2 regions of the Arthrobacter sp. YA7-1 genome follow, and region 2 is predicted to be linked to the other one. Evidence: riboswitches for the same ligand, from Rfam matches in the RefSeq annotation. Region 2 holds a riboswitch; the other holds the start of a gene.
The links. A riboswitch is a leader RNA that binds a small molecule or an ion and turns the genes downstream of it on or off. The one in region 2 is predicted to bind cyclic di-AMP.
Positions count from the first base shown of each region.

Region 1 (4,409 bases), 320 kb from region 2:
TTCTGCCCGACGCCGCAGGCGGGGGCAGAACCGGAGGTGTCATAGTCCGCCACGTGGAAAGCATTTGTTTGGTCGGCTCCGGATGGGACGGCGGAAGAGCGCTGGACCGGCGTCGTAATTATCCGGAGTAATTCCAAATAAGCTAAGCTTGGAGCTGGCGAAAACACGCAAGATACTGCGCTCGAGGAGCTGAGCTGGATGACGGATCTGATCGATACCACTGAGATGTATCTTCGGACCATTTTGGAGCTTGAAGAAGAGAACATCGTGGCTCTTCGCGCACGCATCGCCGAACGCTTGCGGCACTCCGGCCCAACTGTTTCCCAGACGATCGGTCGGATGGAACGCGACGGCCTGGTGATTGTGTCCAACGACCGGCACCTTGAGCTGACCGAAACGGGCCGGAAACGCGCCACGGAAGTCATGCGCAAGCACCGGCTCGCGGAACGGCTCCTCGCCGATGTCATCGGGCTTGACTGGGCCTACGTCCACGATGAAGCGTGCCGCTGGGAGCACGTCATGAGCGAGCGCGTGGAGCGGCGGCTCTACGAGCTCCTGGACCACCCCACGGAATCGCCCTACGGCAACCCCATTCCGGGACTCGAAGCATTGGGCGGAGCCGCGTCCCACGCGTTTACGGACGGCGTGGTCAACCTCCTTGACGCGATGAACGAATACTCACCTGAAAACCGGGTCACCGTCAGCCGATTGGCCGAACCGATCCAGGTGGAACCGGAACTCCTGGTGCAGCTGGACGAGGGCGGAATCCGTCCCGGTGCCAGGGTTTCCCTGGAACGGGTGGGGGAGTACATCTCAGTCCGCGTGCCCAATATCGACGGCGCCCTGGAGCTGCCGCCGGAGGTTGCCTCGCACGTGTTTGTCACGGTCGCCTAGCCTCTCCGGCAAGGCGAGCGGCAAAGATAACGAAATTATTACCGCGGGGGCTTAATCCCCTATAGTTGGGTACTGGCGCCGATACCAAAGCGTTACCTGATCCGAAGCCGAGTTCTGCCAGTGGATCAGGTGGATTAGTCCATTCACTGGCAGAAGCGGGGGAACCACCATCGGCCGTCGAAAGACGGCCTTGGGGTGAAGTCCGCAGCAGAAGCACACATTGCGCAGGGTCCTCCTCGGAGTAGCCCTGCGCTTCGCGTCCTTCGTGCGGACCGGGTCCACGATCTCTCTGGCCCGAATCCGACAGCTAACTTCGCAGGCTTGCCAGAGAGGAAAACCTTGACCACGCAGAACACCAGGGGCCGCAGGCGCGCGTCCGGTCCTGCTGCTGAGCTGCGGAGCGCAAGCGCCGTCGAGCACCAGCGGCCCCGCGATCCCCATCGCGAACTCCGCCGCCGCAAGGGACCTTTGCGGCAGATGGCCGAGTTCGCCGCAGCGAGCGGAGCGGGGCAGAAGGCCGGCGTGGCCCTTGCGGCTACCGGCCTCATCCTCACGATCGCCATGCCGGGCGCCGGCGCCATGACGGCCACCCCTGAGTTGAACCAGACGGCCCTGGCAGTGGGAACCCAGCCTGAAATCCCGGCCGCGGCAAGCGCCACGATCGATTTCAGCCGCGCTGCGGTTTCCACCACGGCAGATCCGGACAGCAGGCTCAAACAGCTCCTGAGCGCGCAGTCCGTCGGCACCATCACGACGTCGTCCTCCAAGGGCACACTCGGGGCGCCGCTGGATACCCTGATCACGGCCTCGCCGTTCGGTTACCGCGTGAACCCCATCACGGGCGGCCTAGGCGAATTCCACCGGGGCCAGGACTTCGTGGCCCAGTGCGGCACCCAGGTCCATGCCGCTGCGGCGGGCAAGGTGACCTTCGCCGGCTGGCATCCGTATGGCGGCGGGAACCGCATTGTGGTGGACCACGGCAACGGCCTGGAAACCACGTACAACCATTTGTCTTCGTTCAACGTCCACGTGGGCCAGACTGTCAGCCGCGGCGACGTCATCGCGTTGAGCGGCACTACCGGCGCCTCCACCGGCTGCCACCTCCATTTTGAAGTCATGGTCAACGGCGACGTCGTCGACCCCCTGGGCTGGCTGTAGCCAATCCGATGGAAGCCTCTCGCATGCTTGTCACGCTCCGTGACCTGAATGTGACATTCAGCCAAAACTCATGTACCGTCTAAGACGCATCAACTTTTAGAGAGTTGATGCACTCGAGTGGATTGCCTAGCTCTGCCACTGCTCGAGGTTCCGTTCGCAAAACATCGTCTGGCAGAGGCGGGGGACCCACTTTTGGTCATCTTCACGGATGGCCTTGGGGTTAAGTCGCACAACTTCCGAGAGGGAGAAGTGTGGCCGGATGACTCCCATCCGAATCCGACAGCTTACCTCGCGGGCATAGGGAGAGGCCTCTTAACGTGTCTTCACGCTCTACTGTCGCGCGCCACCGTGCCGCGGTCACCAAGACCAACTCGCTTGCCGTTATCGCTAAGACTGTCGGCAGCAACGCCGGTGGCGTAGGCCGTCAGGCAGCGGTTATCGCAGCTGCTTCCGGTCTGGTGCTTACTAGCGGTATCGCAGCCAACGCTGCAGAAACCAACGTCCCCCGCGAGTCCACTTCGACTTCCGCCCTGGAAGTCCAGTCCGTCGCCCAAGCCAGCATTTCGGCCGACTCCTCCGTCGCCATCAAGTACGAGCGCCCGACGGTTTCCACCGAGGCTGCTCCGGTTGTTGCTGCTCCGGTCGCTACCCAGGAAGCTGCTCCTGCTCCGCAGGCTGCAACGGGTGCCGCTACCGGCGTCTCGACGCTTTCCGTGACTGCTGCTGTTTCTCCCGCAACGAAGGTTGCCAGCGGCCAGGGCGCGGCAATTGCTGCCGCAGCTTACGCACAGCTTGGCGTTGCCCAGGACTGCACGGCCCTGGCTTCGAACTCCTTGGCTGCCGTTGGCATCCACTTCCACGGTTGGCCGGCAGACTACCTCTCCCTCGGCCGCACGGTCAGCGCTGCTGAAGCGCAGCCGGGTGACCTCGTCTACTACCAGAACGGTGGCATGGGCATGGCCCACATCGCCGTTTACGTCGGCAACGGCATGGCAGTCCACGGCGGCTGGAACGGTGGCACCACCGCCCTGTACAGCGTCAACGTCGGTTCCGGCCCGGTCTTCATCCGCGTCGGTGGCTAATTAGCTCCGGCTACATAGTTTTCACTGGAACATCCCCGTCGGTCCGCCGGCGGGGATGTTCCGTTTTAACCAGCATGCGCAAACGTGTCCGGCACATGAACTTTGACCGACACCGTCCTGGAACTCACGCTAGGATTCGTTGATCTGGCCTCCGGGTGTTTACTCTTAGGTTGTCGATCCACAGCCCGTACATGCAGAGGGCAGCCGGCCCTCGCGCCCCTGACGGGTGCGGCCGTGAAGAGGTACGTGCATGCGCACACTCGTTCTGAATGCTGGATATGAACCGCTGGCGGTAGTAACCTTCCGCCGGGCGCTGGTCCTTGTGCTCACCGGGAAAGCGAGCGTAGTGGCCGAAGGCGACGAGCCTGTCGTCGGGCCACAGGAGATTCTCGGACGTCCGTCCGTGATTCTGCTCAATCGCTACATCCGGCCAAGGTACAACACCATCACGGCGGTTACACGCCGCGGCGTCCTGCGCCGCGACGGCCACCGTTGCGCCTATTGCGGGAAAGCAGCCCACACCATTGACCACGTCCACCCCAAATCCAGGGGCGGCGCGGATTCCTGGGAAAACCTGGTGGCAGCGTGCCTTCGCTGCAACAACGCCAAGAGTGACCACACTCCAGCCGAGATGGGCTGGAAACTGAGGTTCACTCCCGCGGCGCCCACCGGGACTATCTGGCAGATCAAGGAGCTTGAGAAACCTGCGCCCGCATGGGATCCCTTCCTCCTCCCTGAATCGGCGGCCTGAACCGGAATTGAGCCGCTTCCCGGGTAATCTGGGCGGGTGGACTTTGATGCGGTGGTATTGGCGGGTGGCAAGTCCTCCCGCCTCGGCGGCGTGCCCAAAGCCCATCTGAGGTACGACGGCGCAACGCTCCTTCAGCGTGCCCTGGCGGCCACGCGCGGAGCCCGGAGAGTCGTCGTCGTCGGGCCGGATCCCGGCACATTGCCGGACGGCACGTTGACCGCACGGGAGGACCCGCCCTTCGCCGGACCGGCAGCCGCGATCGCCGCCGGGCTCCTCGCCCTGGAGGGGCAAGACAGCGAAGGGCAGGATTCCGAAGCGCGGCACGGCCAGAGTCCCTCCCCAGGCCATGCAGCCTGGGTGCTCGTCATGGCCTGCGACATGCCCCTGGCCGCCGCCGCTGTTCCTGTCCTGCTCCAGGAAGTTTCCGCCCATGCGGAATCGGAAGGAGCCCTGTCCATATCCTCCGATGGACGGAAGCAGCCCCTGCTCGGGATCTACCGGGTATCTGCCTTGCAACGGGAAGT
Region 1 is NZ_CP110114.1:879,861-884,269, forward strand. Features, by position in the region: gene OIT41_RS04200 (metal-dependent transcriptional regulator) at 199-894, shown strand; cyclic di-AMP (ydaO/yuaA leader) riboswitch at 1,021-1,231, shown strand; gene OIT41_RS04205 (M23 family metallopeptidase) at 1,234-2,052, shown strand; cyclic di-AMP (ydaO/yuaA leader) riboswitch at 2,182-2,364, shown strand; gene OIT41_RS04210 (NlpC/P60 family protein) at 2,370-3,134, shown strand; gene OIT41_RS04215 (HNH endonuclease) at 3,385-3,885, shown strand; gene OIT41_RS04220 (molybdenum cofactor guanylyltransferase) at 3,922-4,409, shown strand, end outside.
Region 1: linked by a shared signal. The riboswitch ahead of OIT41_RS04210 (NlpC/P60 family protein) and the one ahead of OIT41_RS02745 (hypothetical protein) in region 2 are both predicted to bind cyclic di-AMP.

Region 2 (4,409 bases):
CGTTGAGCTGCTGGGCAGGATCCGCGCCTTTGCGCCCGAGGTTCCTGCGCTTTTCCTCACCGCCAAGGATGACGTGCAGGACCGGATCGTGGGGTTGGCCGCGGGCGGCGACGATTATGTCACCAAGCCCTTCAGCATGGAGGAAGTCCTCCTGCGCCTGCACCGCTTGGTCCAGCGCTCGGGGGTGGCTGCGATGGACACGGCCGAGCTGGTGGTAGGCGACCTGACCTTGAACGTTGACACCCGTGAAGTCACCCGCGGCGGCGAAGACATCCCGCTCACCGCGACCCAGTTCGAACTCCTGCGCTACCTCATGGAAAATCCCAAGCGCGTGGTTAGCAAGGCCCAGATCCTGGACCGCGTGTGGGATTACGATTTCGGCGGCCAGGCCAACATCGTGGAGCTTTACATCTCATACCTTCGCAAGAAGATCGAGGCCAACCATCCGCCCATGATCCACACGGTGCGCGGAGCCGGCTACGTCATCAAGCCTGCCGAATAGCCGGGGCGTCGAATGTCCGCACTCTCGGGTATCCCCCGCCAAACCGACCACAGCTGGTTCAATCCCTCAACCTGGCACTTGCGCACCCGCTTGATCCTCCTCTCCATGGCGCTCCTCGTGGCCATCTGCGGCGCAGTCGGGGTGGTCAGCTATGCCTCCATGGACGTGTTCCTCACGAAGCAACTGGACCAGCAATTGATGCAGGCGTCGCACGGGCGCCCGCCGCAAGGCAACCCCGGCGGCCGTCCGGACCCCCTGGATCCCCGGGGCCAGAGCATCGGCACCTTGAACGCGCGAATCCTTGGCGGCCAGGTGAGCAGCGATGCCGGGTTCCTCTCCTCGGATGCCACCCGTACTCCGTTGTCGCCCAGCGATGCCGGAATACTGTTGGCGCTCCCCTCCGATGGCCGTCCGGTTGATCGCACCCTCTCCAATGGCGGCTACCGGCTGGTAGCCGCCGAAACCCCCTATGGCGATGTGGTCATCACGGGGCTGCCGCTTGCCTCGAAAGAAGACACCGAGGCCTCGCTCGTGTGGACCATGGTGCTGGTGTCCTTGGGCGGGCTGATCCTGATCGGGCTGGCCGGAACCGTCCTGATCCGCCGTACCATGCGCCCTCTGGAGCAACTTTCCGACGTCGCCACGAAGGTATCGAAACTTCCGCTCGACGCCGGTGAGGTGGCACTCGCGGTGCGCGTTCCGGCGTCGGCGGCCCACCCGGGCACAGAGGTGGGAAGCGTGGGCCATGCATTGAACCTCATGCTGGACAACGTCTCGAGCGCCCTCGAGGCGCGCCAGCAAAGCGAAACGAAAGTGCGCCAGTTCGTGGCCGACGCGTCACACGAACTACGCACTCCGCTGACGGCCATCCGCGGCTACACAGAGCTCTTGCGCATGACCGAGACGTTCACCGAGGACGGCCGCAAATCACTGGGCCGGGTGCAAAGCCAGTCCGAACGCATGACCACCCTCGTGGAGGACCTCCTTCTGCTGGCCCGGCTTGACGAAGGCAAGGCCCCGGAGTTCACCGATGTGGACCTCACGCAGTTGGTGGTCGAAACCGTCAGCGACGAGAAAGTCATGGCCCCCGAACACATCTGGCAGCTCAAGCTCCCGGATGAGCCCATCACGGTCCGCGGCGACACCACTCAGCTCCACCAGGTCTTGGCAAATCTGCTCTCCAACGCCCGCAAGCACACGGAGGCGGGTACCACCGTGGTCACCGGCGTCATGCGTTCCGCCGATGGCAGCGCCGTGGTGACCGTGACGGATAACGGGCCGGGCATCCCGCCGGATTTCCAGGGCAGGATTTTCTCGCGCTTTGCCCGTGCCGACGCCGCCCGCTCCGGTTCCGAGGGCACGTCCGGGCTCGGCTTGTCGATCGTGGAATCCATCGTTCAGGCGCATGGCGGTACTGTCGAAGTGGCATCGCGGCCGGGCCGGACGGAGTTTGCGGTGCGGCTTCCGGCGCTGAGGACCGCCACGGCCTGAAGGCCGTCCACAAAATGACGACGCCGGTGCGCGGCGAGCGCAAGTCGACGCACCGGCGTCGTGATCTCCGTTACCCAAATGTGACTTAAGCCGGATCCTCCTGTACCGTCGAATAGGTGCGCCGGATCATTCCGGCCGCCGCCGGGTAGGCGCCGAGCTCTGCCCCTCCCCGGTGCCAACAGTCCAGGCAGAGACGGGGGACCCAGGTCTCCGGGCAAGCGCTCATGTTGAGCCAGCCCTAGGGGTGAAGCCGCACCGCCACGATTCCCAGTGGCCACGGCCGGATGACCTCATCCGAATCCGACAGCTAACTCCGCAGGCGTCGAGAGGCAATCACCATGTCTGATTCCAGGAATCAGTCGCGCTCTGTTGCGCGCCACCGCGGCGAACCGGCCCGGAGAAACAAGTCACGTTCTACGTTGAGGCGAGTCGCTTCAAACCTCGGCACCGGCCAGCGCATGGCAGTTGTTGCCGGCGTCGTCGCCGTGTTCCTCGGTGCCGGTGCTGCAAGCCAGGCCGCCGGACAAGCCATCAATGCCCAGGACATGAGCCGTTCGTCGGATTCCCGCGCGGTTAGTCACTCAGCCACTCCATTGGCCACCGCCACGCCGTCGGCGAGCGCGAGCGCCAAGCCGAGCGCCACGCCGGTTCCGAGCCGGGCAGCCGCCCCGGCTCCGGCCGCCGTCGCGCCCCAGGCTGCCGCTCCCGCCGCTCCGGCCGCGCCTGCAGCCCCGGCCGCACCTGTTGCCCTCGACGATCCCGCCGGGGCCCAGGCCTATGCCGCTAGCCTCCTGCCCTCCTACGGTTGGGGTCAGGGCGAGATGTCCGCACTGATCACCTTGTGGAACAAGGAATCGGATTGGCGCACGACTGCCACCAACGCCTCCAGCGGCGCTTACGGAATCGGGCAGTCGCTGCCGGGCGCGAAAATGGCATCCGAGGGCGCCGATTGGCAGACCAACTACCAGACGCAGATCCGCTGGGGCCTGAACTACATCAAGGAACGCTACGGATCGCCGTCCGCGGCGTGGTCCTTCCACCTCGCGAACAACTGGTACTAAGCCAGGAGCCACGCACAAAGAACGCAGGGGTCCGTCCCTTCCGGGGGCGGACCTCTGCGCCTAGTGGCCACACATGCGAGTCGCCATGCCGGTCGGAGATCCACAGCCATATCACAGGTTCCGCCTAAAGCCCTCATAATCGGCAGCCGCACTCTGGATACATGACGCTCATCGAATCCACCTCCGGTACCCTGAAGGACCCCGCGGTGGTGCCGCCGGGCCTTCCCCTCCAGCCCAACGCTCCCCTCCAGCCCAACGCTCCCCTCCAGCGCAGCACGGTGCGACGCGCCCCCGTGGACACCCACACCGCCATCCCCGTGCTCGATGTCACGATCCCGGTCTTCAACGAGGAACGCGACCTTGAGGAGTGCCTGCGCCGGCTTCACGGCCACTTGCGCGAGACGTTCCCGCACGGCTTCCGCATCACCGTGGCGGACAACGCGAGCACGGACGGCACCTTGAAAATCGCTGAACGCGTGGCGAGGGAGCTGCCCGAACTCGCTGTTGTCCATCTTGAGGAGAAGGGACGCGGCAACGCCCTTCGCAAGGTGTGGCTTGCATCGCCGTCCCCGGTTCTCGCTTACATGGACGTGGATCTGTCCACGGACCTCGCCGCGCTGGCGCCCCTTCTGGCACCGCTGATCTCCGGCCACTCGGACCTCGCCATCGGCACGCGCCTGACGCGGAACTCAAGGGTTGTCCGCGGCCCCAAGCGCGAGTTCATTTCGCGCAGCTACAACCTGATGCTGCACTCGTTCATGGGCGCCCGTTTCAGCGATGCGCAGTGCGGCTTCAAGGCGATCCGGGCAGATGTCGCCCAGCAGCTCCTCCCCCACACCATGGACAACTCGTGGTTCTTCGACACTGAACTCCTGGTGGTCGCCGAACGCTGCGGACTCCGCGTGCACGAGGTTCCCGTTGACTGGATCGACGATCCCAATTCCAGCGTCGACGTGGTGCGCACTGCCCTGGCAGACATCCGCGGCATGGTCCGGCTGACCCGGGATCTCGTCTCGGGCCGCATCCCCGTTCCGGAACTGCGCGCAGCGCTGGCACGCGGGCCGCTTCCGGCGTCGTCGCGCATTGCCGAGCAGAGCCCGCGCAGCAGCCTTTTCGGGCAACTGGTCCGGTTCGCCGCGATCGGCGCTGCCTCCACCCTGGCCTACGTGCTCATTTTCCTGTTCTGCCGCGGCTTCATGGACCCGCAGCTGGCCAACTTCCTGGCGCTGCTCGCCACGGCCATCGCCAACACCGGCGCCAACCGGCGCTTCACCTTCGGCATCCAGGGCGGCAATCCGGTCCGGCACCACTTCGAGGGTTTGATCGTTTTCGGCATCGGCCTCGCCCTCACTTCC
Region 2 is NZ_CP110114.1:559,962-564,370, reverse strand. Features, by position in the region: gene OIT41_RS02755 (response regulator transcription factor) at 1-502, shown strand, start outside; gene OIT41_RS02750 (sensor histidine kinase) at 515-1,993, shown strand; cyclic di-AMP (ydaO/yuaA leader) riboswitch at 2,134-2,329, shown strand; gene OIT41_RS02745 (hypothetical protein) at 2,452-3,054, shown strand; gene OIT41_RS02740 (glycosyltransferase) at 3,216-4,409, shown strand, end outside.